2 regions of the Pseudoalteromonas sp. A41-2 genome follow, and region 1 is predicted to be linked to the other one. Evidence: riboswitches for the same ligand, from Rfam matches in the RefSeq annotation. Region 1 holds a riboswitch; the other holds the start of a gene.
The links. A riboswitch is a leader RNA that binds a small molecule or an ion and turns the genes downstream of it on or off. The one in region 1 is predicted to bind lysine.

Region 1 (15,038 bases):
GCCGAAAAGAAATATGTCGTAAGTCCACAACCCACCCCATAGATAAAAACCTATATGATGGTAGCATTCATTTAATTATTTACTATGTGTTTTTTTATTTAGAATAGCGGCGCTTTTAACTAAGAGGAGAAAAAAGTGCCTGATATTGTTGTCATGTTTTTTGTTTTAGGATTAGCCGCAGGTTTATTACGATCTGATCTAAAAATTCCGCAAGCAACTTATGAAACTCTCAGCCTATTGTTAATGCTAACAATTGGCTTAAAAGGTGGCATGGTGCTACACGGAAATATACATTGGCAATTATTACCTGAAATGGGATCGGTATTGTTACTCGGAGCGTGTATCCCTCTTCTACTTTACCCCGTACTCAAACGCTTACTTAATTTATCGGTCGCAAACAGTGCAAGTATTGCAGCACATTATGGCTCGGTGAGCGCAGGTACATTTGCTGTTGCTTTGGCGTACGCCGAATCAAATTCACTTGTGGTAGGTGCCGAAGTAACCCTGTATCTCGTTATGCTTGAGCTGCCGGCCATTATTGTTGGCTTATTGCTTTATCGCCGACTAGGAAATAAAGCTTCTGCAGGTAACTTATCGCTCAAGGCGCTGTGGCATGAAACCTTAACAAACAAAAGTGTTATTCTGCTTGTGGGTGGCGTTATTATCGGCATGATGTATGGTACACAACAAGGCAGCCAAGTTACGAGCTTACTAACCAATAGCTTTAAAGTTGTATTAGCCTTATTTTTACTTGAAATGGGTCTTATGGCAGCACAAACATTACGCCCTATTCCATGGCATCATTGGCGCTTAGCGTTGTTTGCACTTATTACACCCAACTTATTAGGTGCGATTGGTGTTGGGGTTGGCACCGCATTGCAGCTTGAGCTTGGCTCAATCGTAATTTTAGGAAGCTTAGTTGCTAGCGCATCTTACATTGCAGCACCTGCAGCGATTAAAGCAGCAATCCCCGATGCAGATATTGGCTTAGCTATGTTAAGCTCGCTTGGGATAACCTTTCCGTTTAATGTATTAGTCGGTATAGGTTTGTATCATCATATGGCATTACTAATCTCATAAAAAAGTGAATTTAAACATCACTTTATGAATGCGATTTGGACTAAAGTCGTTTAATATAAAGAAAAAATGTGCAAGGACTTGCTATATGTTTGATCAATCTCTCAGCACAGAGCAACAGCATGTGAGTAACATTTTTAAGCGCTTATGTGCTGAATACAATGTGCAAAATAATGCAGAACTTGAGCACCATTTATCATTACAAAGCGGATTTAGTGAGCACTGTATTTTCAGTGCCACCATCCCTTATTCATTAATTGATAAAACGAGTAAAGCAACACACGTGAGTTTTGACTATTTACTTAATGGTCAAAATCAACACACGGTGCAATTAAGTAATGACCAATTAAAAGCGATTAAGAACGGCATTATCAAAAGTATCAAAAAAATGTCTATGGCTGGCTTAATTAAGGGTGAAAATCACAATCAAGAAACACTGGGTGAGCTGGCAGAAATTCATGTAGAACAGATTGAAAACGAGTTAAAAATACAAAGCCAAGTTAAATAACTTGGCTTTTTTTAATTCTTGCCTTTGTACAACTCATTATAGATATCGGCAATATTATTTTGTTTATCATAGTAGCGCTGCAATTCGCCCAGCGATAAACCTTTTAACGCATCATCAGTAAAATCGATTGGTTCGGCAAATTTAAAGTTGGCTACATTTGGCGACTCGCCTAGTAAAGCCGCAATTTCACTTTTTAAAGCTTCGGCTTTATTAAATAATTTGAGCGCTTTATTTATATCGGTTTCATTTTCAGCCTGAATGGTACACCAAACGACTTCAACCGATTTGCTTCTTATTTGATCTTCAAATATGTTTTTACGCGCAATTAGCCATGTACTCGCTATAAGCAAGATAGCTAAAACGGCAATTGCACTGTAAATTAGTTCAAGCATCACGTTCCCTCGGTAAACTAAATGTTACTATACACCCAAACTTGGTTCGTAATACATCAGGAAAAAGCATTATAAATGATAGTACGAGGCTGATATATAAGAAATATCTGATTCGCGCCCAATCTCTAGTGTGGCCAACTTGGACTCACCAAAAATTTTAACTTCGTTTTAAGCAAACTGGGGAAAAGCATCACCACGGCTAAGGCAATACTAATATAAAGGACGACAAAACTGTAAATGTAATGAATATAGGCGTGCTCGGCTTGGATAAACAGTACGACAAGTTTGAACCATAAGATGATGTGAGCTAATGCGAGTAGTAAAGTTAATTTCATTATACAAAAAAATAATTCACCAAATACATAACTAAACGTTGTATGTAATTTATACAAAACAATCATACTTAAAACATTTATCGCCGCTAACGCGAGGTAAATATTTTGAGCAAACTCCCCACTGCCACCATCAGATATGAAAAGTAAAACCTTTTCCATAAGGAGTGAAGTAATTAAGTATTTTGATGAGACTACCGCAATTGAGAGGAAATCGCTAAAATGCTCTTTATGTTTATAAGCTCGGTAAAAAGAATTTATTAGAGCTACTGTATAACAAAGCGCAATGATCACTTGAATTGAAAAAACTTCGTGCACTGCTGTAGCCACAAGTAATTCATTGTATAAATCAACTAGATATTGCATGACACATCCTATTAAAGATGCGCACAATCATAATCCTATAGATAGAAAAAAACCAGCATTTGAGCTGGCTTTCTCTTATAAGTGCTTAGTTTTCTTTCTTTTTTGGTACTAATATAACGATTCCACCCGAACCTTGTAAGTTTTCTTTTTTTGGTGGAACCAAAATAACGATACCACCAGAACCCTGAAGCTTTGTAGTATCAAAACTTGTTGCTGGTGCTGCGTCGAATGCTAAAGTAGATAGTAATAGGGCTGATAAAGTCATTTTTTTGTTCCTTCATTGTTAAAGATGCTGTTTCTTAGCAAGTACTGCGCCACTTATATTGCTATTTTAGTAACACAACACTCTTAATCTCTATATAAGCATAAAAAACAATCAATAGGCTATTTTTTGTTCTACCCTTGTTGGTAAAATAGACATTCCCTAACACCTTTACGCTTTGCTCTATAAACTAATAAGGCTCTATGCCATAATTCTGTTAACTAATAAATTTAATGGTAAGCGCACATACGCTTAGCAAGGTTTAATGCATGGCATATCAAGAACAACAGCAACCAACAATTTACTGGCATGACTACGAGACCTTTGGCGCCAGCCCGCAAAAAGACCGCCCGAGTCAATTTGCTGGCATACGTACCGATCTTGATTTAAATATTATTGGTGAGCCGCTCATTGAATATTGTAAGCCCGCGGCGGACTATTTACCGCACCCAGAGGCGTGTTTAATAACCGGCATTACACCACAAATAGCCATGCAAAAAGGACTGCCTGAAGCCGAATTTATGGCAAAAATTCATGCCGAGTTTAGTCAGCCTAACACCTGTGTAGCTGGCTATAACAGTATTCGCTTTGACGATGAAGTAACACGTTACAGTCTATATCGTAATTTTTATGACCCTTACGAGCGAGAGTATAAAAACAATAATAGCCGTTGGGATATTATTGACCTTGTTCGTGCTTGTTATGCGTTGCGACCAGAAGGTATTGAGTGGCCATTAAAAGATGATGGCACACCCAGCTTTAAACTTGAGCATTTAACTGTTGCTAACGGCATAGAACATGCCGCAGCTCACGACGCGTTAAGTGATGTTACTGCAACCATTGCGCTTGCAAAGCTTATAAGAGAAAAACAACCCAAGCTGTATCAATTCTTTTTTGGTTTACGCTCTAAAAAAGCGCTGGCTGATTTAGTTGATGTGTTCAACATGACACCGCTGGTACATACTTCATCACGCATACCGGCAAGCCAAGGCTGTACTAGCTGGATAGCGCCAATGAGTTTTCATCCAGTCAACAAAAACGCCATCATCTGCTTTAATTTAACAGATGATCCGCAGGTGTTATTAGATTTATCGGTTGAAGAGTTACGGACACGCCTTTACACCAAACACACAGACCTTGGCGAAAACGAAGCCCCTGTCGGCTTAAAGCTAGTTCACTTAAATAAGTGCCCTATTCTTGCGCCCGCTAAAACACTATTACCAGAAAATGCCGCACGCCTGGGGATAGACCGCGAAAAGTGTTTGCAAAACCTTGCTATATTAAAAGCCAATACTGAACTTCGCGACAAAGTAACCGAAGTATTTAACGAACAACGTGACTACGGTGAAACACATAACCCTGACTATCAACTATATGATGGCTTTACGAGCCATGCAGATAAAGCCAAATTTGCCATTATTCGCGATGCAAGCCCCGAGCAACTGGCCACAATGCAGTTAGATTTTGAAGACAAAAAGTTTAACACCTTGTTGTTTAGATACCGTGCTCGCAACTGGCCACACACCTTAAGCCAAGACGAACTTGCACAGTGGCGTATGTATTGCCAAAATAAATTAATGCACGGCGATGACAGTCCTTCTATTAGCGCACACGATTTTATGATTACGCTCGAAAATTTAGCTCATGAGCACGACGATAATGAAAAAAATCTGCACATTTTAAAAGCACTGTATAACTACGCACAAAGTATGTAATACAACCATCAATTACCATGCTTTTTGTGAAAATGGCACCTTATAAGATTAAACCGTTTATACAAAAAGCAATGCTCTAACATTATATAAATAAAGGAATATTTATGAAAAAAAGTATGCATTTTACCCTATTTGTCATTTTATTCATTGGCATAAGCCATGCCTACTCTTTTGAATCCAAAATGGATTTCGAAACTTACATACGCGCTTGTATATATAAACCTGATGCTAGCTATATGGGTCAGTGTAATGAGATGGGAGTAGATTACGAGAAGATTGATACAACACTTTATTCTGAAAATAATGATTCAATCTCATTTTCTACAAATGTCATTAAATCTAGGGCAGTTATATTTAAACAGTTCCACCATGACTTTATAATTAATTGTAATGCTTGCTCAGCACCAACAAGTGTTTCTGATACTTTCAGTGCCTTCACTCGCTTTAAAAAAGCTTTTGAATCAAGTGCATTACATAGCGCATTTACTTCCACAGTTGTAACCAGAAATAACCGCAATACCTCAGAGCCAAGTGTGCAAAATAATGGAATAAGTTTCAGTGAAGACTTCAAAAACTTTGCAAGCGGAACTATAGATTTCAAAGATGTATTTGCATCCTTGTTTGATAGTGGAGACCAAAATATCGTCTTAGTAAAAGACAGTCGCGGCGAACCTTTTGCACTAATAGAGATAAAAAATGGCAAATATAGCTTAGTCGCAGATTTAACGAAAACAGTTAAGAACTCAGATGGTTCAACACTCTTCAATGCAAACCTAAGTACCAGTAATACACAACCTTTTGTAGATATTGTCTATGGGGGCTCACTTAATATAGGCACTCATTGTAAAATTGCCTTTACGAGAGCTGAAAATGAGCAAAGATTAGTCTCGCAAGTTAGCTGCTATTAAAATAGTTTTTATAAGAGTTCACATGTGCCTAGCAATGCTAGGCACTATTTATGACCAATACCCCATTACTTTTTATGCAACGCCTCAATACGTGCTAATAAACTAGAGGTATCGTATCGGCCGCCGCCTAAGGCTTGTACATCGGCATAATACTGGTCAACTGTTGCCGTCATAGGCAACGTTGCGCCGTTCGCTTTTGCCTCATCAAGAGCAATGCCTAAATCTTTACGCATCCAATCGACTGCAAAGCCAAATTCGTACTCACCTGCCCACATTGTTTTGTAGCGGTTTTCCATTTGCCATGAACCTGCGGCACCTTTAGAAATTGTTTCAATTACTTTTTCACCATCAAGACCAGCTTGTTTAGCAAAGTGAAGTCCTTCTGCTAAGCCCTGTACTACCCCGGCAATACAAATTTGGTTCACCATTTTGCAAAGCTGCCCTGAACCTACTTCACCTAATAGTTGGCTAAAACGACTAAAAGCAGCCATGACAGGTTGCACAACGCCAAAGTCAGCCTCTGCGCCACCCACCATCACAGTGAGAACACCATTCTCTGCACCAGCCTGACCACCAGACACCGGGGCATCTAAAAACGCAATACCTTGTTGCTTAGCTTTAGCACCCACTTCACGAGCGACTTCTGCTGAGGTCGTTGTATGGTCAACTAAATAGCTACCGGCTTGCATGCTAGCCAGTACACCATTTTCGCCGTACACCACTGAGCGTAAATCATCGTCGTTACCAACACACATAAACACAATGTCAGCGTCTTTTGCCGCTTCTTTTGGCGTTTCGCTGTAGTGACCTTGATATTCTGATACCCACTTTTGTGCTTTTGCTGTTGTGCGGTTATAAACAGTCACGTGATGACCTGCGTTAGCAAGATGACCCGCCATAGGGTAACCCATGACACCTAATCCGATGAAGGCGACTTTCATTGACATAAAACTGACCTATTTGAGTGATAAATTAGTAACAATTTCATTATCTCAATCGAATAACTAAAAAGCGAATGAAAAAGCGTTCATTAATTTTAAGTAAGTTAAAAACACACAGGTAAAACATGGATAGTATATATCGTTTTAATGCCCAGCTTGCGTCTGGTGAAAATTTTAGCCTTGCGTCGCTACAAGGCAAAACCACTCTTATTGTTAACATTGCCAGTAAATGTAATTTTTCGATGCAAATGGCAAGTCTCGAAAAACTCTACAACACATATAAAGACCATAATTTTACTGTGCTGGGTTTTGCCTGTAACCAATTTGGTCATAATGAGCCACTCGAAGGTGGAGAATTATTAGCGTATTACCAGCAACACTTTAATGTAAGCTTTCCTCTTTTTAATAAAGTGCTCGTTAATGGGCCTGAGGCGCATCCGTTATTTAATTATTTAAAATGCCATACACGTGGAATTGCGCAAAACCGCGCAATTAAATGGAATTTCACCAAATTTCTTATAAACTCAGAAGGTCAACTCATTGCACGGTACGCCCCGCGTACCAAACCAGAAACCCTCAAAATGGTGATAGAGAGTAATTTAAATGATAAAGCTGGCCTTATTCAGTGCGCAAAAATATGAGAAACCCTTTTTTGACAATAACTCAACTAATTACAGTGAGTCTGTTTCTCTGAGCTTCATTGAGCAATCACTGAATATAACAACCGCACCATTAAGCAAAGGTTTTGATGCTGTATGCGTGTTTGTTAACGATACCGTTGATAAACACGTCATTTCTGCTTTAGCGAACGATGGTGTTAAAGCCATTTTATTACGCTGTGCTGGCTTTAATAATGTTGACCTTGAAGCCGCCAAAGAGCATGGAATAAAAGTTTGCCGCGTACCCGCTTACAGCCCAGAAGCAGTTGCAGAGCATTGTATTGCGCTCATGTTGACACTTAATCGCAAAACACATAAAGCATTTAATCGCGTTCGCGAAGGCAACTTTGATTTAAATGGCTTACTCGGCTTTAACCTATTTAAAAAAACCATTGGCATTATTGGCTGTGGTAAAATTGGCTTAGCACTGGTAAATATTTTAAATGGTTTTGGCGCTAACGTTTTAGTGTGTGATCCTAAAGTAAAAGCAGGGCCATTTACGTTATGTGACTTAGATACCCTACTCACGCAAAGTGATGTCATTTCTTTGCACTGTCCACTAAATGAGCATACCCATCACTTAATTAATGAAGCTGCATTTGAGAAAATGAAAGAAGGTGTCATGCTAATCAACACCTCACGCGGTGCGCTACTAGACAGTAAAGCTTGTATCAATGCGCTAAAATCAAAAAAAATTGGCTATCTGGGGCTTGATGTTTACGAACAAGAATCAGAACTGTTCTTTAAAGATCACCGTGAAGAAATTATGCAGGATGACATTTTTTCTCGCTTAGTCAGTTTCCCAAACGTACTTGTTACAGGTCACCAAGGTTTTTTCACTCAAGAAGCCCTTAACGAAATAGCTTGCACGACACTGCAAAGTGCTAATGAGTTAAGCCAAGGCTTGCCACTGACTAATGAAGTTATTTAAATGCGCTTAACTCTATGCGCTTAAAATAATTCTATGCTCTTAAAATAATTCTATGCTCTTAAAATAACTCTATGCTCTTAAAATAACTCTATGCACTTAAACAATAAGGCGTAAGGTTTGCGCCCTACGCCTTTTAAACAAGTGACTCTCGAATTAAAGCTGATCGTTTTATTTCAACAGCGCCACATTCACGAACACTGCGGTCATCAGTAACGGACACACAAAACGAATGTACTGAGCGAACCAATAATGTGGGCCACTCGCCACTTGGTGTAATTTGTTACCACGTTTCCATAACCAACCTACAGTAATGAAATAAAACAGCCCCATCAGCGGTAATTGGTATTGTGTTAATACCATAATCACTAAGCCAAATAACCAATCAAAGTTAAGAATGATCAAAGATGAAGCAACAAACACAACTAAGGTCACAAATAACGTGGCTGGTTTACGCTCAATGCTGTGATTTTCCACTAAAAATGCAACAGGGATTTCAGTTGATGAAATAGTTGAGGTCACCGATGCAATCGACATCAACACAAAAAACAACAAGCCAACCAGTAGGCCTACTTGCCCCATAGTGCTAAAAAGCTCAGGTAATATTGCAAAAATTAATTGCCCCTCACCGACTAGCTTACCATTACTGAATACCTCAACGCCGTTGTGCTGAGCAACAAAAATGGCAGGAATAATTAATAACCCTGCTAAAAATGCCACACCCGTATCAAGCAATGCAACCGTGCCTGTTAGTTTTGGTAAGTTGGCGTCTGGCTTTAAATATGAGCCATATACCATCATACACCCCACACCTAACGACAATGAAAAGAACGCTTGTCCCATCGCGGCAATAATTAAGTTTGCATCGAAAATTTGACTAAAATCAGGCACTAAATAAGCAGCAAAGCCATCCATTGCGCCATCAAGGGTGGCAATATAAGCAATTAAAGCCACCAGCAACACTAACAATAGTGGCATTAAGCGGCGTGACCAGGTCTCGATACCCGATTTAACCCCTTTTAAAATAATACTGGCTGTTAAGATAAGCATGAGTGGCGTAAACACAAAATTGCGCGCCATTGAATCACTGTGTAAAAAGTCACTGAGCTTAGCTAAACCAAAAAAGCTAGCGATTGGTTCAAGCGCATATGCAAGCATCCAACCTGCAACAATCGAATAAAAACTTAGCATCACAATGGCGCCAAATAGGCCTATGTAACCCGCTGCGGCACCGACTTTTGGCGAGGTATCTTGCCATGCACTTGATAACGCTTTAACAGGATTTGCTTGCGCTTGATGACCTAAATACAGTTCGGTGTACAAGGCTGGAAGCGCTAATAAGAAAATAACAATAAAATAAACAAGTAAAAATGCACCGCCGCCATGGTTTGCCGCTTGCGTTGGGAAACCCCAAATATTACCTAAACCTACTGCCGCACCAGAAGCGGCGAGAACAAAACCAATACGACTTTGGAAGCCGTCACGAACTTGTGCCATACATCTACATTTCTGTTATTATTTTTCCTCATTAAACCATAATTACAGTCAACTGCGTAAACAATTTGCGTTTGTGTGTGCCTGCAACCGTGCATTTGCTGTAAAAATAAACAAATCTAATTCTGAGTATATGCGAAAGCCGCAAACCATGAGCAGTCACTATTTTTCTAACACTTTAAAAATTGATTCAGCAGTAAGTTCAGCTGATAAACAGATCGTACTTGTGGATGCTTCACATATCGATATTAGTGCCCTGCCGGTTAGTAAATTACTCAGCCAGTTTGAGCAAAGCGTACTTGCAAAGCGCAAAGTACAAGCAGCAAAACAAGAGTACATTGCCACACGGTTAACACTTAAGTATTTATTAAAGCTCAGCGTTCCAGCATTTAAAAACACACCTCTTTGCGACATTTCAAGCCAATTTGATGACGCAGACAGCAAGCTTAAACTACACACGCCTGAGGGTGAGCCCATTTGGGCCTGTTTATCGCATTCGCGTGGTTTTATCGGCGCAGCACTCAACCCTGAGCAACATAAATTTGGTTTCGATATTGAACACTGCACAAAAACACGCCCCTTTGTAAAACTTGCCAAACACTTTTATCACCAAGAAGAAGTCAACCTAATTAGCGCCTTTAGCGATATAAACGAGCAAGCTGGGTGTTTTTTTAGAATTTGGACACTCAAAGAAGCGTTGGCCAAAGCAACTGCACAGCCTATCGCTAAGCTCTTGAGCCAAAATGTGTTTGAGGAAATTGAAAAACATAGCTTGACCGCATCAAGCCGAACCGTAAATGATTTTGATATTAGCGTGGTGGCACAAAAAAGCACTGACTGGCAGTGCTCTTTTATGACATTTGACGACTTACGCCGCGTTTTGGCTTTCTAATAAACGACTATGAATAGCTTGAACAACAAGGTCAGACTCACTCTGCTCAACTAAAAAGCACAGGTTATGTTTACTTGCACCATGGCAGATTAAGCGAATATTAAAATCACTCAATACCTGCATTAAGTTAGTTTCTTGCTGACGTAATTGAATTTCTGAACCAATTAATGCTACCAACGTTAAGTTATTCTCAACCGATACATGACAAAACTCAGAGAGTTTATCTAAACAGGCTTGATCAAGCTCTGGGCGTGATGCGTTAGGTGCGTTATCTAAGGTAATTGCCACACTGATTTCAGAGGTTGTTACTAAATCAACCGAGATATTAAACTCACTTAAAATAGTGAAAACACGCGCTAAGAAACCACTGGCTAAAAGCATTTCTGGGCTTTTAACCGTTAAAAGAATTTGGTTTTTACGCTGTGTGACTGCTCGAATACCAGGCTGCTCTGACTTTTCTTTTTCAATCCATGTGCCCCCTAATTGCGGTTCACGGCTTGAGCCAACAAACACGCTAATATGGCTGCGACTTGCCGGTAAAATAGTCGCGGGGTGCAATACTTTTGCCCCAAAGGTTGCCATTTCAGCGGCTTCGTCAAAGCTTAGTCGAGCAATAGGCGTGGCTTTTACACATAAACGCGGATCTGTACTGAAAATACCCACTACATCAGTCCAAATATGCACACTTTTAGCGTTAATTGCTTCTGCAAGCAATGCCGCGCTGTAGTCAGAACCACCACGGCCTAACGTGGTTGTTTGGTTATGCTCATCACTGCCAATAAAGCCTTGGGTTACCACAACTTGTTCTGCTAATAAGGGCACTAAATGTTTTTGCGCTGCCGCGGCTGTTGCAGCAATGTTTGGGGTAGCTTTTGCAAATTGACTATCTGTTTTTAAGACTTTACGCACATCAAATCGCACAGCATCTAAGCCCTGACCACGCAGTACTTGAGTAAATAAATAAGATGACAAGCGCTCACCAAAGCTCAGCAGTTCATCTTGCTCAGCGGCCGATTTAGCCCCTGCTGCTGCAAGCGTTTGAAATGCTTTTAAGGTTTCATCAAAGCCATGAGCTAAATCGGCATCCAGCGACAGCTCGGCTAAAATATTTTCTTGAATAGCAATAACACCTGTGATGTGTTCATCGCGCTGTGCTGCGCTTAAATCATCTTTACACAGTGCAACTAAATGATTGGTTACGCCCGCACTTGCACTCACTGCAACAACGCGTACTTGATTATCTGCACAGACAATTTCTGCACAACGACTCATGGCGTCAAAGTTAGCTACACTGGTGCCACCAAATTTTGCAACTACATAATCTGATTTCGAGTTGGCGGCTAATTGGGTATTCATGTCGTCTCCTTTTGTGGGTAACAATCCACATTAATTCAAGAAGAACTCGGCAAGGGGTGCTTTGATAAAAAAGAGTAGTCCACTGCCAGAAGCTCTCCACCTAGTTTGGTGACAGTTTTGAGGATTCAGCCCCATAAACCGAAAAATAACCGCGACGACCGATTACTTTCCTCGGCGAGTACTTCCCTCTTTAATGGTCATTGGCAATCGTCACCTCACATTAAATACCTAAGTATCGCACCTCTTCTGAATGTTAAGTTAACACCTGGTTAAAATAACAAAGCCTGCTATAAAAAGCAGGCTTTGAAACTTATCGTTTAGACGTCTAGCTGTCAAGTATTAAATAAAACTTCCCGCTAGGTATGAGCCATAATAACCCGTTGTATAAGCTATTAATAAATACAGCGACATTTTTAAATAACTCATAAACGTTAATGCTTTTACTTTACTCATTGCGATAATACCCGCTGCAGAGCCGATAATAAGCATTGAGCCTCCCACACCTGTTGCATAGGTAAACGATAACCATTGCTGAGGGCTCATGACAATATCGGCTTTCAGTAATGCAGCCGTTAGCGGCACGTTATCAACCGCAGCCGACAACAAGCCCATTAAGTAGTTTGCATACTCAGGCGCCATAAGCTCATATAAGTGCGTAAATTTAGACAGCATACCCACTTCTTTAAGCGCACCTACGAGTAGCAATACACCCACGAAGAATAAGAGCGTGTCGTATTCAATTTCACGAATATAATCAATAATTTTTTTGTTAACGTCTTTCTTGCGCATTAAAAATTGCGCCACTAAAAACATTAACGACAAACCAAATAAAAAAGTTAATAGTGGTGGCACACTATAAAGCACACTGAGTGTTAGGGTTGCGATAATCGTCGAGAAAAAGATCACCGCAATGGTGATGTCGGTCTTTTCTATGCGGCGGGCCGCTTGTTTTTCGAATACGACATTCCCTGACATCCCCGTAGATAGCATAACAGCCAATAGCGCCACACTTGCAAGTGAAGGCACAATAAGCAATAACAAGTTACCGATGGTGACTTTCTCATCAAGGAAAATCATTAAGGTCGTTACATCACCCGTAATAAGTGATACCCCACCAGAGTTCACACTGAATACAATGAGGGTCGCGTATTTTATTAATTTTTTAGGATCAAGCTTTAGCGACATCACTACTGCAAGCGAAATTAATGTTGCTGTGATATTGTCGGAAATAGAAGAAAACAAAAACGCAAAACCACCAATCAAAAACATCAGCTTTCGTTCGCTGATTTGATTTGGCATAATTTTGTGAACAATATTTTGAATAAACCCTTTCGAGTTTAAATAAGCAACAAAGGTCATAGCAGCCATTAGGAATAACCACAAAGTAGCAATTTCTAAAATATTGTGATCAAGTTGATGTTGTATAGTTTCTGGGCTTTGCCCATGAATTGGAGAGATAAACAAGATAATCCAGCATAAAGTGCCAAAAAAAAGCGTCGTTTTGGCCTTGTTTACATGGATAATATCCTCTATAACGATAAGCAAAAATGCCACCGCTATCAGGGTTAGGATAAGTGGGGTTACCATGGTGTTTGAACAACCTTTATAAAAATGTAAAAATTGTAAGTCGAGTGTTTCGGCGCGGATTCTAGCAGCATCTAAGTCATAAAACTATTCTCAATTACATAAATTACTACTAAACGCTAACACCAAAATTTTGATTTACTGGAGCCGTATGATCCCAGCTAAAAAGTTATTAAATACCCTTACAGAGCATTGGGGGGTGTTAGAACTCTTATTTAAACGTTTTAAGATGGCTGATTTCAGCTTAAAAGACGTGCAAAATGCGATAAAACAAAAACAGCCAAGCTGGTCAAATGAACGCATTTATAAAGAAACAAATCGTTTATTGAATCAAGATATTATTATTCCACTGGCAAAATCTTCGCAATTAGAAATCAACCGCGCAATTGCTGACTTTGCAACCTTTTTATTGCAAGAAGAACATTTGGGTTTAGCACAAGAGATCAACGTATTAGTTGATGACTTAGCACGCTTGGGCAACCGCTTAGCAAAAGCCGGAGAAATTGAAGATTACGACGAGCTGCGTCGCTTTAGCCGAATTATGGATGATCGGGTTCGCAAAATAATGAAACTGTTTAGCCATAACGAAAACGCTATTTTAAATATTGTTGAACAAGCTAAAGCTAATAACGCAGTACAATCGCTACAAAAACGCTATCAAGCTGTTATAGAAGCATTTGACGAATACATAGAGCCAATGCTTGAAATGGTTGATATACGCGGCGATTTCCATGCTTGTTTTAACACCATTGAAACGCAAATAAGCCTTCAGATTGAACAAATTGATCGGCTCGGAAAGTCATACCAAGACAAACGCATGCTTGAGCAACTTCGAACGCGTATTTTAGAAATGCATTTAGTGGGTCGCGAAAGCCTGCGTAAAAGTGCTGATATGCTAATGCCACTGCGTGAAGAGCTGCGCCGTAATAACTTGATCACCCGCCAAGCAGCGAAAGTACTTGGGCTTGTGCGTAAAAATGGCGTTGATAACATGCTGAGCGCCGTGCAACCTAATTTTGTTTCTGATTCACAACGCTTTTCACTTGGTCAACAACGCCATATTATCGCCTATATGGCAGGTTTAGTTGACTTTGAGCACGATGAATACGAGCTACCAGAGCATCAAGATGTGCCGGCGTACCAAAGCCCTAATATCCCCGATTACAACGATGTAAAATCACAGTTTAAAAAGCGCTTCAAAAAGGCCACCAAAAAGTCACAACCGCTGCTTAGTTTCTTAGATGAAAGCTACCCCGACCTTGACGCTGACGAAATGCTGTTTTTATATCAAAAACTCATTAGCGATGGCGACCTTGAAATCAGCCAAAGCCAAGAAAAAGTAAAAATAAAGATTGCCCAGCAGCACTTTTCACTCTACCCGTTTAATTCATCGCCTGCTGATGACAAACAAGCAACAGAGCAATAACTATGACAGATATTAATTTAGATGATTTAACACATCTACAAGCGATTAATAAAAAGCTCACCTCAGGCTATCACATTAGCGAGCAAGACACCTTAATGTGGCAAGAGCTTGATCAACACATTGATGCTTATCGCGCCCTATTCAATGCACTCGGTCATGATTTACAACACGATAGCCGTGGCTATTACTACTTTGGCA
Region 2 (15,038 bases), 1.8 Mb from region 1:
AGTTCACCTTTACTCGCCACATCAAAATTAAACCCCGCACTGTCTAAACACTGAATAATGCGAGACAGGGGATTAGCCTTAACGGCATACCACAGTTTCACATCGGTTTGGGCAGTGAGTTGTTTTAAATGTGTCGTTAATTTATCAAGGTCATAGATAAAAAATGGCGTATCAAGGTGCGCTGAAACTTGTTCAACTGCTTGCTTGATGGGCGTGCTCAAAAAGCTCATTAACGTAAAACCTCTTCTAATAACAATGACGCGTCACTTTGTTCGTCACGGTATTTTACGATGAGCGCACATGACATGCTGAGGCCTTGCTCGCGAGCCCATGCATTGGAAGCAGGGCGAGAACCTGGGATCACAATAGCGTACTCAGGGATTGGTTCGCCTTTTTCTAATTGGCGTTCGTTCACGCAATCATAGACTGGAATGGTCGCAGACAAGCGGACTCCCGGTGCAAGCACTGCGCCTTTTTTAACGACAACGCCCTCTACAATCACACAACCTGCGCCGATAAATGCATCATCTTCAATAACCACAGGACTGGCACCAATTGGTTCAAGTACGCCACCTAACTGAACCGCTGCGCTCAGATGAACATTTTTACCCACTTGTGCACATGACCCTACTAAAGCGTGGCTATCGACCATAGTCCCTTCATCAATAAATGCTCCGATGTTTACATATGCGGGTGGCATAATGATCGTGCCCTTAGCAACGTGCGCACCTCGGCGAACACTGCTACCGCCAGGGACCATACGCACACCTGCATCTGCGGCAAAGCCTTGAGGGGCTAAATTGTGTTTATCAACAAATCCACCAGGAAACTCCGTGTTTGTGCCATTTTTAAAGGCCTCTAAAATGCCTTGTTTTACTTCAATATTGGCATGCCAGTTGCCATTCTCGTCTTGTGTTGCGGCACGTACTGTGCCCGATTCTAAGTTATTTAATAATGCTAACCAGCTCATGATAAAACCTGTTTTTAGTTCCAAGATAAAATTGTGTTGTTTGCGTGGGTGATGCTGTCTGTATGCTCAAGCTCTAAATGAGTCAGCGGTGGACGTAATTGCGGGGTGTTTATTCTACCTTGCAGGTGCATCAGTACTTTTACGGGAATTGGGTTTGCGACAGCAAATAAGCTTTGAATTGCGCTAGACCAATCGGTGAATAAATTGGGATGTTGACCACTTAAACTTCGTTTAACAAACTCATGAGTTTGACTTGGCCATGCATTCGCCGCCACTGACACTAAGCCTTTAGCACCCGCTTGCGCAAAATATGGCATCAGTGCATCGTCACCACTAAAAATGGCGAGCTTAGGTGAGGCCGTTCTAAAGCCTTCAAATTTGCCGATGTCACCACTGGCTTCTTTAAGTGCCCACAGGTTTTTATGATCGGCGAGGTTTTTAATGACGGTAGGTGAAATCTCAACAGCACTGCGTCCAGGTACGTTGTATAGCATACATGGGTGTTTACTCGCATTTAGTAAGCTTTCAAACCAATGAGTTTGGCCAATAACGCCAGGCTTTGCATACAGTGGTGAACCTAACAAGTAGCCATGAATAGGCAGTTGATTGCAGTACTCGACCCACGCAACTTGTTGCTTAAGGTTCATACCACCAACGGCAACCATAAGCGGTACGCTAGGGGTTAGCTGGCATACGTGCTCAACAATGGCTTGTTGTTCTTTGAGTGAAAGAGCAAGCCCTTCACCGGTACTGCCCAGCAATAAAATACCATTGTTGGCAGCTTGTTGTTCAGCCACAAGCTGTTCAAGGGCGATGTAGTCTACCTCGCCAGATTCAGAAAATGGCGTGATTAGCGCTGTCCATAATGGATAGTCGTTTAAATCAAAATTGTTGATCATCTCTCACGAACTTATAAGGTATTCGAAGAGTCAGTACGGAAACAATTGAATGGAGCCGCATGTCGTCATTCGAACAAGGTATAATTCGAAGAGCGAATGGGCTTAAAATAATAAAGACGCGACGGCCTTATTATACTAAGACCAGAAGCTCTCCACCAAACTTATCAATAGCATTGCTATTGTTGGTGACAGTCGCTGGGATTCAGCCCAGTCGCCCGAAATAAGCACCTCACAAACGGTGTTACTTCTCGGCGTTAATTTCCCCTCACGTATGATCAACAGAGTCTGTGCTCTTCCCATACGCTACCTGAATAACGCACCTCTTCCAGCCCTTTATGCTCGCTTTAACGTTAAAGCCAACATAATGAAATAGGGTATTGGCGCTGATTAAAGCATTTTAGCCTTCTAGGTGTCAAGGCGGTGGATTTGTTTTTTATTGACCAATTAAGCAATCGGGTTACGTATAACTTCGTTTTTACGTACACTTAGAACGAAGCAGACGAATTGGAAGAATGATGGAAAAGTTTACCGACATTTATCAACGAGCCGTTAAAAGAAAAGGCAGTGAAGAAATGCTGCATGCACTGTTATCAAACCCGCTCGATGATGCTGATATTGCTAACATAGCGGATGATTTATGGTTGGAGGAGTTCACTCGTAAGGTATTTCAAAGTGGATTCTATTGGTCTGTAATCAATAATAAATGGGCGGGGTTTCGTGAAGTATTTTGGGACTTTAGCGTCGAAAAACTATTGATGATGCCACCTGATATGCTCGAACAAAAAGCGATGGATGAGCGAATTATTCGCAATTTCAAAAAAGTGCAAACAATTCCTGAAAATGCTTACATGATCCATGAAGTCGCTGAAAAAAATGCAAGCTTTAGCCAATTTATTGCACAGTGGCCCAGCGACAACATTATTGGTTTATGGGCTTACTTGAAGAAGCATGGCGCACGCTTAGGCGGGAACACCGGCCCTTATGCGTTGCGCGCGATGGGAAAAGATACCTTTTTGCTCTCGCGAGATGTGGAAAGTTATCTTCGTGCTCATCAGCTCATTGATGGGGGATTGCAGACCAAAAAATCACAGCAAGCGGCGCAGAACTTTTTCAATGAACTACAGCAGCAAAGTGGTTATAGCCTGCAAGCACTGAGTCAATTAGTTGCTTATGGAGTGGGTGATAACCGAGTAGGCATTGCAACACCCTAAGGAATAATATGAAACTGCACACCCGATATACAGACATTAGTGATCTGTTAGCAATTGAAGACACCCCAACAGCGGTTTCTGACCCGAACTTATTGCTATTTAATGCTAATTTAGCCCGCGAGTTTGACATTAGCACTGACCCTGAGTTTTTAGCAAAACGTTTAAGTGGCTCAGAGGTAGATAACGCTGTAAAGCCTGTGGCGCTTGGCTATTCGGGTCATCAATTCGGTCATTTTTCGCCGCGTTTGGGGGATGGTCGTGCGCACTTGCTTGGTGCCATTGAAGATAAACATGGCGCATTATGGGATTTGCAATTAAAAGGTGCAGGTGCAACGGTTTTTTCGCGTGGGGGAGATGGTCGTTGTGCACTAGGCCCTGCCATACGTGAATATATCATGAGTGAAGCCTTGGCGGCCTTAGATATTGCAACTACCCGTTGCCTTGCTGTTGTAACGACTGGAGAAACTGTTTACCGACAACCCCCACGACCCGGTGCCGTTGTAACGCGTGTCGCGAATAGCCATATCCGTGTTGGTTCATTTCAATATTTAGCAACTCAGGGTGATATTGAAGGACTTGAAAAGTTAGTTGAATACGCAATTAGTTGTCATTTTCCTGATATTAAAAGTGAAGGTGAGCAGCGTATTACAGACTTTTTAGCGGCGGTAATCGATAAGCAGATTGAGCTTGTTGTGGGCTGGATGCGAATTGGGTTTATTCATGGTGTGATGAACACAGATAACACATTAATTAGTGGTGAAACCATTGATTATGGCCCGTGTGCAATGATGAATCAGTTTGATTTAGAAACAGTTTTTAGCTCTATTGACCACCAAGGACGTTATGCTTTTGGTAATCAACCAACTATTGCAAATTGGAATTGCGCGCGTCTTGCAGAAAGCTTATTACCGCTTTTTAAAGATGAGGAACGTGCGCTCAGTGAATTATCAGCGATTATAAATGGCTTTGCTGCTAAGTTTAACACGGCATTTGATACCATGTGGCGACTAAAGTTAGGTTTAGATGGCGAGCAGGCAGGCGATCAAGCATTAGTTTCAGAGTTACTCACTTTGATGAAACAACATAAACTTGATTACACGAACACATTTAATGCGCTGACAGAGTCATTACGAACAGATTTCCCGCTCCCGGGTAGTTTAAAAGAATGGCTTTGTAAATGGCGGTTAAGAACTTCGGGTGAAAGTTACGGAGTGATGCGCGCTGTTAATCCTGCAGTCATTCCACGTAATCATAATATTGAAATGATCTTGACTGAATATGAGCAAACGGGCACGAGTTCATCGATAGGTGAGTTGTTGAAAGTCTTAGAAAACCCGTATAGCTATGAAGAGCGATTAGCAGCGTGGTACCAGCCCCCTCATGATGGGGATAGTCATTACCAGACTTTTTGTGGTACTTAAGGGCGATGTTGAACAATATATTGCAGCTGTAAATGCTCATTTTTTAAAATCTAAGTGTTCGCCGATTGAGCAAGGTAGCTGCCAGTGATATGATTTATATCAATAAAATAGCACTAAAGTTTTGCTTTTTAACGAATATTTACAAATAAAGTTGCTTTCAACTTGTTGATTTAAAAATAACCAATATAATAGTGTAATTGGGAATGGACTTTAATCGGTTTTGAGGTCAGTAAATTAGGCGGAAAAAGCAGCTTTTGTCTGATTTTAACAAAGCGATCTAAAGGCATTGTTATGCAAAGTTATTTAGATAACCTATTATTATGGGTAATTGACTGAAATTACTCGGCAAGATATTTGTTCTGTACCGAGTGTGTTAAGTTTTGATTAACTATTAGTCGACTACTCTGTTTAAACTGATTGAGCTGGGATGACTTAGCTACAATTTTAATTGTGAAAATGGGAAGGAAACAATGAAATTAAAATCACTTACTATTGCTTTAGCATTAGCTGCAACTAGTGCATCAAGCTTCGCAGCCGAAAAACAAGGTTTTTATATCGGTGCATTTGGCGACTACTATGATGCGTCTTGGGAAAATGTTCGCGATTTCGCGCCAGGTGGCCTAGATGTTGATGACTCTACAGGTTGGGGTTTAGAGCTAGGTTATCGCTTCAGCGATTACTGGAGCGCTCGTCTTGAGTATGCTGATATGGATTTTGATTACAGCGTAGCTCTGAACGACGGCACGACTATGAGCGGTTCAGAAAGCGGTAAGCGTTACGGTATCGATGGTTTATATCACTTCGGTGGTGGCCCATTCTACGGTATCTTCGGTTTGAAAAACCTTGATGCAGTTGACGAAGACCTAATGTTCGCTAACCTAGGTGCTGGTTACCAACATTACTTCACTGACAATTTCGCATTTAACGCTGAAACGTCTCTATACCAAGGTCTTGACCGTGGTTATACAGATGTAGGCGCTAAATTAGGCTTAAGCTACATTTTTGGTGCTCAAGAATCTTCAGCTGAGCCAGTTGAGCCAGCTCCAACAGTTGTTCCTGTTGCTGTTGAGCCTGTAGACAGCGATGGTGATAACATCCCTGATGCTGACGACCAATGTGCTAACACACCGATGACTGATGCAGTTGACGGCACGGGTTGTACATTATACGAAGACCGTGAAGTAACGAAGAGCTTACTAATCACGTTCCCTAACAACACATCTAAAGTGTCTCAACAGTACTTAGATGACATCGCTAAAGCTGCTGCTTTCTTAAAAGAGCACCCAGGCACTAAAGTACTACTTGAAGGTCACACTTCATCTGTAGGTAAAGCTGACTACAACAAGTGGTTATCTAAGAAACGTGCTGATGCCGTTGCTAAGAAACTTATTGAAGATGGTATCGATGCAGAGCGTCTAACGACTGTTGGTTTAGGTGAAGAGCGCCTTAAAAACCCAGCTAATACAGCTGAAGCACATGCTGAAAACCGTCGTGTAGAAGCACACGTAAGCGTTATTGAGCGTGTAAAAGTAGAGCGTTAATAATTAACCTTTGCGACTAATTTTAAAAACCCAGCCAAGTGCTGGGTTTTTTATGGTTAAAATAGTGTGCTCATAAGGATAAGTCGTTAAGCCAATCTGCAAAAATACCTACCCCAGTTCACAATAACGCTTAACTATTGTGAGGTGCTAAATTTGTCGCTAGCTGCGTTAAAAATGTCTGATTTACGACTGCATTGATTGAGCTGGTAGAGCGATGCAAAAGCAATTGCTAAAAGCAGCTAAAAGACAAAATTTTGTCTTGTTATTATCGAGATTTTCTTGCCTTTAAATAATGCGCTTAATAAAGCGAATAGGGTTAAACGCACTGTTAATGACCGCTAAAGCAGATAGGAATGATTCTTAGTTAATAAATATTCATTTGAATAGCTTTTTTTTCTACCACTATTCATGTTATTTATAGTGAATATAAAGTGCCTAACCGCAGCATGGATTTTCATCTATACTTAAAAGCTTTATAATTAACCGTCAGAATACTATAAGTACTGGGTAATGATTGTATTTAGTTTAATACTACCGAGTACTCTCACGTCACCAAGAGGGCAATATTGTGCTACAAGAATATCGTAAACACGTAGAAGAACGTGCCGCGTTAGGTATCGTACCAGCGCCACTAGATGCTCAGCAAACGGCTGATCTTATTGAACTAATTAAAAACCCACCTGCAGGTGAAGAAGAGTTTATCGTTGATCTTCTTGTTAATCGTGTACCACCAGGCGTAGACGATGCTGCATACATCAAAGCTGGCTTTTTAGCGGCAGTAGCAAAAGGTGAAACAAGCTCACCATTAGTATCAAAAGAAAAAGCGGCAGAGCTATTAGGTACTATGTTAGGTGGTTACAACATCGCACCTATGATTGAACTTTTAGACGACGAAGCGTTAGCGCCAATTATCGTTAAAGGTTTATCAAACACATTATTAATGTTCGATGCTTTCTACGACGTAGAAGAAAAAGCGAAGGCTGGTAACGAATTCGCGAAACAAGTTATCGAGTCTTGGGCAAATGCAGAATGGTTTGTAAATAAACCAGCCGTTGCTGAAAAAATCTCTGTTACTGTTTTCAAAGTAACGGGTGAGACAAACACTGATGATCTTTCACCTGCACCTGATGCATGGTCTCGTCCAGATATCCCACTGCACGCTTTAGCTATGCTTAAAAACGAGCGTGACGGTATCAACCCAGACAAGCCTGGTGAAGTTGGTCCAATTTCACAACTAGAAGAGCTTAAAACGAAAGGGTTACCGCTCGCGTATGTTGGTGATGTAGTTGGTACGGGTTCATCGCGTAAATCTGCAACTAACTCAGTGCTTTGGTTCATGGGTGATGATATCCCTCACGTACCTAACAAGCGTGTTGGTGGTGTATGTCTAGGCGGTAAAATCGCGCCTATTTTCTTCAACACGATGGAAGATTCTGGTGCATTACCAATCGAATTACCTGTTGATGAACTAAACATGGGTGACCAAATCGATATCTTCCCTTACGAAGGTGTGGTTAAGCGTCACGGCACTGATGAAGTTATCTCAACGTTCTCTTTAAAATCAGACGTAATTCTTGACGAAGTGCGTGCTGGTGGCCGTATTCCACTTATTATCGGTCGTGGTCTAACAGACAAAGCGCGTGCATCTCTAGGTCTAGAAGCAGAAGATATCTTCCGCAAACCTGCTCTTGTTACTGACTCTGGCAAAGGCTTTACGCTTGCACAGAAAATGGTTGGTAAAGCATGTAACATGCCTGGCGTACGTCCTGGTCAATACTGTGAGCCGAAAATGACTACCGTTGGTTCGCAAGATACAACAGGTCCTATGACACGTGACGAACTTAAAGATCTAGCATGTTTAGGTTTCTCGGCAGACTTAACAATGCAGTCTTTCTGTCATACATCAGCATATCCTAAGCCAATCGATGTAAACACTCATCATACGCTTCCTGATTTCATCATGAACCGTGGCGGTGTATCACTTCGTCCAGGCGACGGTGTAATCCACTCATGGTTAAACCGTATGTTATTACCAGACACCGTAGGTACGGGTGGTGACTCGCATACGCGTTTCCCTCTAGGTATTTCATTCCCAGCAGGTTCGGGTGCGGTAGCATTCGCAGCTGCAACAGGTGTAATGCCACTTGATATGCCTGAGTCAATCTTAGTACGTTTCAAAGGTGAAATGCAGCCAGGTATCACGTTACGTGACCTAGTACATGCTATCCCTTACTACGGTATTAAAGAAGGTCTTCTAACTGTTGAGAAGAAAGGTAAAATCAACGAATTCTCTGGTCGTGTACTAGAAATCGAAGGTGTTGAGCACTTAACAGTTGAGCAAGCATTTGAGCTTTCTGATGCGTCAGCTGAGCGTTCAGCGGCAGGTTGTACCGTTAAACTTTCTAAAGAATCTATCGCTGAATACCTTGAGTCAAACATTGTCATGCTTAAGTGGATGATCTCTGAAGGTTACGGTGATGTTCGTACTATCGAACGTCGTATTAATGCAATGCAAGAGTGGTTAGCGAACCCAGAGCTTATGGAAGCGGATGCCGATGCAGAGTACAAACACGTACTTGAAATCGACCTAGCTGAAATCAAAGAACCTATTCTTTGTGCGCCAAATGACCCAGATGACGCACGTTTACTATCTGACGTTACAGGCGAGAAAATCGACGAAGTATTCATCGGTTCTTGTATGACTAACATTGGTCACTTCCGTGCTGCGGGTAAACTTCTTGATGGCTTCAGCGGTCGTATTCCAACTCAGTTATGGGTTGCTCCTCCAACGAAGATGGATAAAGATCAGCTTACTGACGAAGGTTACTACGGTATCTTTGGTCGTGTAGGTGCGCGTATTGAAACTCCAGGGTGTTCATTATGTATGGGTAACCAAGCACGCGTTGCTGATAAGGCGACAGTTGTGTCTACGTCTACTCGTAACTTCCCTAACCGTCTTGGTACTGGCGCAAACGTATTCTTAGCATCAGCAGAGCTTGCAGCGGTTGCTGCAATTCTAGGTAAGCTGCCTACACCGGCTGAATATCAAGAGTACGCAGATAAGATCAACGCAACAGCAGCTGATACTTATCGCTACCTGAACTTCCACCGTATGCCTCAATACACTAAAAAGGCAGATCAAGTAATTGTTCAGCAAGCTGTGTAATAAGTAACTAATTGAGTTTTACTGTAAAAGGCCCGCATTATATATGCGGGCTTTTTTATTAACTTTTTGTTCAGTTTTATTTGAAATACTAATACGTTTGTCTACACTGATTAATGTAAAAAGTTAATTAGTGTAACTTAATGTTTAAAAGTGTAACCAAGGAAGGGCTGCATCTATTTCTTGGCGACGCAGACTCTGTATTTCAAGGAACTGAATAATGAAAGCACTCCTTTTTCTACTCCCATTTAGTAGTTCTGTATTGGCAGTTAACCCCTCTTTTAGTGAAGTTAGAGTAGGTTTCGAAACAATTAGCTACAGCGAAACTTTAAATGATGTTGCAGGCTTTGGGAAACTTAATCAATCTATTGATGTAACAAACCCTGCCGTACGGCAAATTTCATACACAGGTATCGATGATAACTGGGGCTTTTATATTGAAAGTGCTGCAACAATATCCACAGAAATTGAAACTGAGACGTGGTACATGGATGACTTTGGTGCTATTCAAGAAAATGCATTTAAAACGAAAGCGAATGAAATAGGTTTTAAGGGGGCGTATAATTTTTCTCAAACAGTGCAATTTACACTAGGGACAAAGTTTTTTACTTCTAGTTTCACGCGTTCGAATTTTGCATTTGTACAACCCGGTGCAACAGCATTCGACGAAGCATTAATCGCATTATCAGATGACCCAAATAATCCCGCGCGATTTACATTACCCGGTATGAATTCAGGTAATAATACAGGAGAGCAGCAGGATTATGCTTCGCAGTTACGTCCGGTTATTTCGGTTTCTGAAGATCAAATGGGGATCTTGCTGACCATAGGAGCGCGTTACGATAGTCGCTTGCAAAAGAGTTTTAATAAATATAGTTGGTATATTGAAACTGAATTAAGTACACCTATGTATTCTGAGATTCAGAATACGCAATTTGAAACCTCGACACTCACCGATAGCTTTAATGGTTGGGGTGTTATGGGGCGGGTAGGAATGCGATATCAAGTACTGTCTCATATCGCATTGATTGGTGGAATCGATGCTCAGTATAAGTCACGTGATATTGTGACCAAGAATCTAGAAAACGGTCAACGCCTTCGTGTACCTGAAGTTGAATACAGTAATGTATCGTTTGCATTAGGCTTACAATGGAGCTATTAATACTCGGTGATTCACTTTTTTAATGAGACTGTACATTCCGATAAGCAGATTACGCGAGTGAATTTGTAAGCGTCTCAGATACGACGACCATAACTTATTGAGTAAACTAAAAGCCACGGTTCGCTGTGGCTTTTTATCAACTTCACATTGTCTTGTTATTTAGCGGTTTGAAATAGGTACCCTAAGCTTAAACGGTGTATTTCAGCACTTTTTATTTTTTTAGATTAAACTTCTAAAATAAGAATAAAAACGATCTTAAAATTAAACAATAGACCGGTTGTGTTTACATAAAAACGCAAAATTTCCTCATCAATTGCATTAAAATCCTCGTCAATATTCTCAACGTATTAAGGCGAGATCTTTATGACTACATTAAACAACCAGAATCTTTTACAACTTCGTTTTGTAAGCCAATCACATATTGACGCAGTAAAGCCTTCTTTTGCTAATTTACCCGCTAACCCATACGCAGATGGCGCATTTCGTAAACGTCGCTATTCGGTAATTAAAGTGGTTGATGGCGAATTAAAATTACAACCAACAAAAGCATTTGTTCAAGATGATTCAATCAATACGTTTCAAGGTAATGTAGAGCGTACCTATGAGAATCTTGAAGACAGCTTATTAGCCAGTGATGGCATGAAGCAAATTGTTCATCAATTCCGTGAAATGACCGGCATCAGTGCTGACCGTGATATTGAAATTCATCAATTTAGAATGCTTGCGATCGACAGTGACACACCTGCTGCACCTGAAGGGGTTCATCAAGATGGTTTCGACCATGTATGTGTCTGTGGTGTATCACATGAAAATCTCGAAGGCGGTGAGCTACTTGTTTACGAGAATCAACAAGCTGATCCTTGCTTTAAAATGGAAATTAAAGACGGCATGTTCGCACTCATTAATGACCGTGAAGTGTGGCACAACGCAACACCAATGAATAAATTAGATGCAAGCAAAGAGGGTTACCTTGATTGCTTCGTGCTAACTGCGTAAGGAAAATACGATGAACTTAACGCAATTACGTCGTCAATTTCCGGCATTAATGCAAAATGTGGCTGGTACATCGCCAGTTTTCTTAGATGGTCCCGGTGGCTCACAAGTACCGCAGTCTGTTTTAAGTGCCATGAGTGCGTATTTAGGTTATTTCAACTCAAACCTAGGCGGTGCTTTTTTCTCAAGTGATAAAACTGTTGAGCTAATGGCCGATGCTCGCCAAGCAGCGGCAGACTTACTGAATGCGCCTTCTAAAGAGCAAATCGTGTTTGGTGCTAACATGACAAGCCTCACGTTTAGCTTTAGCCGTGCGATTTCTCGAGATTGGACTGCTGATGATGAAATTATTGTCACTAACGCAGATCACTACTCAAATGTATCCTCTTGGCAGCAAGCAGCTGAAGATAAAGGCACATTAGTTAAAACGGCTTTAATTAACGAAGCCGATTGTAGCTTAGATATGGCTCATTTTGAGAGTTTATTATCAAGTAAGACAAAACTCGTTGCCGTGACATATGCATCAAACACCACTGGTTCAATTAACGATATTAAACGAGTTGTCGAGCTTGCCCATACTGTTGGTGCTCTTGTATACGTGGATGCAGTTCACTTTGCACCGCATGAGCTGATTGATGTTCAAGCACTTGATTGTGACTTTTTAGCATGCTCTGCCTATAAGTTTTTTGGTCCTCATTTGGGTCTTGTATACGGTAAGCGTGAGCATTTAGAAGGTTTCACCCCGTATAAAGTAGAACCCGCGAAAGACGTCATCCCAGGCCGTTGGGAGACGGGGACACAAAGCTTTGAAGCTTTAGCTGGCTTAATTGCTGCCGTTGATTACATTGCTGCTATTAGCGAGTTGGATGATAGTCATTCGCGCCGAGAAAAATTAGCGGCTGCTTTTGCTATTACTAAACAACATGAAATGACGCTCAGTAAGCATTTCTTAACTCGCTTAGCCGATTACTCACGTATTAAATTGTTTGGTATTAATGACGTTGCGCGCTTATCAATGCGTACTCCAACCTTTGCATTAATCTTTGAAGGCATTGAACCGCGTGTTGTATCTGAATTTTTAGGTAAACATCACATTTGTGTATGGGATGGCAACTTTTATGCACAAGGTTTATGCAAGCAATTAGGTGTATTAGACACAGGGGGTGTAGTGCGTATTGGTTGTATGCATTACAACACAATTGAAGAGCTTGATCAGGTGTTCGATTTGTTTGATCAGTTATTAAAAATAAATTAATACCTTTAAACATGATGCTACAACGTGGTTGTAGCATCATTTTCTTGTGACTTTCTTTTACAGCGCTTTAAAACGAATCGCGACACCACCACTTGTGGCAAGTTTTAAAGTGAGTTTATCGCTTGCAGACACAAGGCGTTTCTCTACTTTTAAGTCGTAGGGATTGTTAACCCATTCAGCTTTATCGCCATCACGGTAAATTTGCGCCTCAAAGCGTTTACCTTTCTCTAAAAAGTCGAGTTTAACTTGCAGTGTACGTGCATTTTCATCAGTGACTGCACCTAGGTACCAGTCATTGCCTGAATAGTGATCGCGTTTACGCTCTTTGCGTGCAAAGACAACGTAATCACCTACTTCACCTTGCAGCGCAATACTGTGTTGCCAATCTGTAGGCACATCTTGAATAAATTGGAACGCATCCGGTTTTGCTAAGTAATTGCGTGGTAAGTCAGCAGCCATTTGAATAGGGCTGTACAGTACTACGTATAACGCCAGTTGCTTTGCAAGTGTTGTTTGTGGACGATTACTATCAGCACCCAACCCATTGAACCCCATATCAAAAATACCTGGGGTGAAATCCATAGGTCCCGCTAACATACGTGTGAAGGCAAGCATTGGAATATGCTCTGGTGGATTGGGCGGTGTGCCCCAAGCATTAAACTCTTGGCCTCGCGCGCCTTCACGTGCAATCCAGTTTGGATAAGTGCGGCGTAAGCCAGTATCTTTAATGGGTTCGTGAGTGTTGATGCTGATTTTGTGCTTTGCTGCAAGTTTCACGTTATAAAGGTATTCATTCACCATGAATTGACCATCGTGCCACTCTTTACGCACTATGCCATTTTCATCAACACGTTTAATATTGCCACCGTCTGCAACATAGCCCGTTTTTACTTGGCTTACGTTTGATTTTTCATACAGTGCAAAGGCATCTTCCATTTGGTTACGATAATTAGTGACATTCCCCGAGGTTTCGTGATGACCAATTAGCTGTACACCTTTCTCTTTGGAGTAGCGAGTAAGCTCTGCAATATCAAAGTCGTCATAGGGTTTGGTAAAACTAAATACATCACCGTTATAGAACCAGTCGCCATCCCAACCAATGTTCCATCCCTCGACAAGTACACCGTCAAAACCATATTGTGCGGCAAAGTCCATATAGTATTTGGTGTTTGCGGTCGTTGCGCCGTGAGTTTTTCCACTTCCCCACGTATTTTCATTAATATGCATACCCCACCAAATACCCACATATTTACCGGGCTTAACCCAAGATACATCACCGAGTTTATTTGGTTCATTAAGGTTGAGAATGATGTCAGAGTTAATTAAATCAACCGCTTCATCCCCAATTTGAATAGTACGCCACGGCGTGTTGAATGCGCCATGTTTCTTAACGGCAACCCCATCGGACCACGGTGTTAAGTCAGCTTGGAAAGTACCATCACGGCGTTGGTTTAATACCATACCCGCGTAATCGACCAGCGCAGCTTCGTGGATGCTGATATGAACACCATCTTTGTTTTTAATAGTAAACGGAGTGTGTACTAAAGGGGCTTTGTGAACAGGCGTGGTGTTATAAACATATTCGTATCGATTCCAACCGCGAGCAGGTATCCACCATGCAGTTGCATTGGCTGAATCGGTGATTGCAAATTCAGTGAGCTCTTTGGTGATCTCTACATCTTCAAAACCTGATTGATTCGGTAGTTCGTAGCGAAAACCTACCCCATCATTAAAGGCACGAAAACGCACGGTAAAGGTGCCACCTTGGGGTTGTGGCTTTTTAAAGGTGACAGCAACTTCGTTGTGGTTATCAACTACCGTTTGGCGTTCACCCCAAGGTTGTTCCCAGCTGCTTTTTACAGAATTAGTCGTTTGGCTGCTAATTTTATAGCCTTCACTCATTGCAGGTTGTTGTTTAAAAACAAGTCCTAAAGCAGAGTGTGCAATAACTTGCTTTCCCGCAAAGCTGATTTCATAGCTAGGGGTGTGTTGTTCATCAGAAATCGTGACTTTAATTTGCCCATCAGGCGAACTGACCGTGGTAGTGTGTGCTAAACACGTCCCTGAGAAGGCAGCGAGTAGTAAGGCTGTATATTTCATTATTATTCCTTGGCGATGCAGAATATGGATTGTTGTCGTATATGTTCCTATAAGCTTTAAGCATAAATTGACTTGCCTGCTAATACGAGTGATCTGCATACGTATTCAATTTTCAGGTTGTAATAGCCGCCTTAATTAAATCGCCTCATTTTGTATTTTTAATTTCGCACACTTTTACTATTTTTCTACTAAGATCTTAAGGAATGAGCTGGTTTCGAATTTGAATTAGGAAAACGTATGAAGTTACAGAGTATTCGTGTCAAAAGTTCACTGCCCATTGTGTTGCTTGGGGTCGCTATTATTATATTAATAGCTGGCTACAG

Region 2: another riboswitch for lysine. It lies ahead of dapA (4-hydroxy-tetrahydrodipicolinate synthase); the one in region 1 lies ahead of lysC (lysine-sensitive aspartokinase 3).

What each region holds. Positions count from the first base shown of each region.
Region 1 is NZ_CP065231.1:2,043,902-2,058,939, forward strand. Features, by position in the region: gene IT970_RS09320 (LysR family transcriptional regulator) at 1-28, opposite strand, end outside; gene IT970_RS09325 (sodium-dependent bicarbonate transport family permease) at 136-1,080, shown strand; gene IT970_RS09330 (hypothetical protein) at 1,166-1,585, shown strand; gene IT970_RS09335 (hypothetical protein) at 1,597-1,980, opposite strand; gene IT970_RS09340 (hypothetical protein) at 2,103-2,675, opposite strand; gene IT970_RS09345 (hypothetical protein) at 2,761-2,940, opposite strand; gene sbcB (exodeoxyribonuclease I) at 3,207-4,652, shown strand; gene IT970_RS09355 (hypothetical protein) at 4,757-5,560, shown strand; gene IT970_RS09360 (NAD(P)-dependent oxidoreductase) at 5,626-6,507, opposite strand; gene IT970_RS09365 (glutathione peroxidase) at 6,627-7,142, shown strand; gene IT970_RS09370 (2-hydroxyacid dehydrogenase) at 7,108-8,091, shown strand; gene IT970_RS09375 (sodium-dependent transporter) at 8,260-9,585, opposite strand; gene IT970_RS09380 (4'-phosphopantetheinyl transferase family protein) at 9,734-10,474, shown strand; gene lysC (lysine-sensitive aspartokinase 3) at 10,451-11,830, opposite strand; lysine riboswitch at 11,912-12,084, opposite strand; gene nhaD (sodium:proton antiporter NhaD) at 12,170-13,417, opposite strand; gene IT970_RS09395 (hypothetical protein) at 13,566-14,840, shown strand; gene IT970_RS09400 (condensin complex protein MksE) at 14,843-15,038, shown strand, end outside.
Region 2 is NZ_CP065231.1:243,502-258,539, forward strand. Features, by position in the region: gene IT970_RS01185 (PLP-dependent decarboxylase) at 1-230, opposite strand, end outside; gene IT970_RS01190 (2,3,4,5-tetrahydropyridine-2,6-dicarboxylate N-succinyltransferase) at 230-970, opposite strand; gene dapA (4-hydroxy-tetrahydrodipicolinate synthase) at 985-1,869, opposite strand; lysine riboswitch at 2,007-2,202, opposite strand; gene IT970_RS01200 (DNA-3-methyladenine glycosylase I) at 2,385-3,080, shown strand; gene IT970_RS01205 (protein adenylyltransferase SelO) at 3,089-4,501, shown strand; gene IT970_RS01210 (OmpA family protein) at 4,972-6,042, shown strand; gene acnB (bifunctional aconitate hydratase 2/2-methylisocitrate dehydratase) at 6,611-9,208, shown strand; gene IT970_RS01220 (hypothetical protein) at 9,426-10,367, shown strand; gene IT970_RS01225 (2OG-Fe dioxygenase family protein) at 10,731-11,363, shown strand; gene IT970_RS01230 (cysteine desulfurase-like protein) at 11,374-12,615, shown strand; gene IT970_RS01235 (glycoside hydrolase family 97 protein) at 12,673-14,715, opposite strand; gene IT970_RS01240 (methyl-accepting chemotaxis protein) at 14,953-15,038, shown strand, end outside.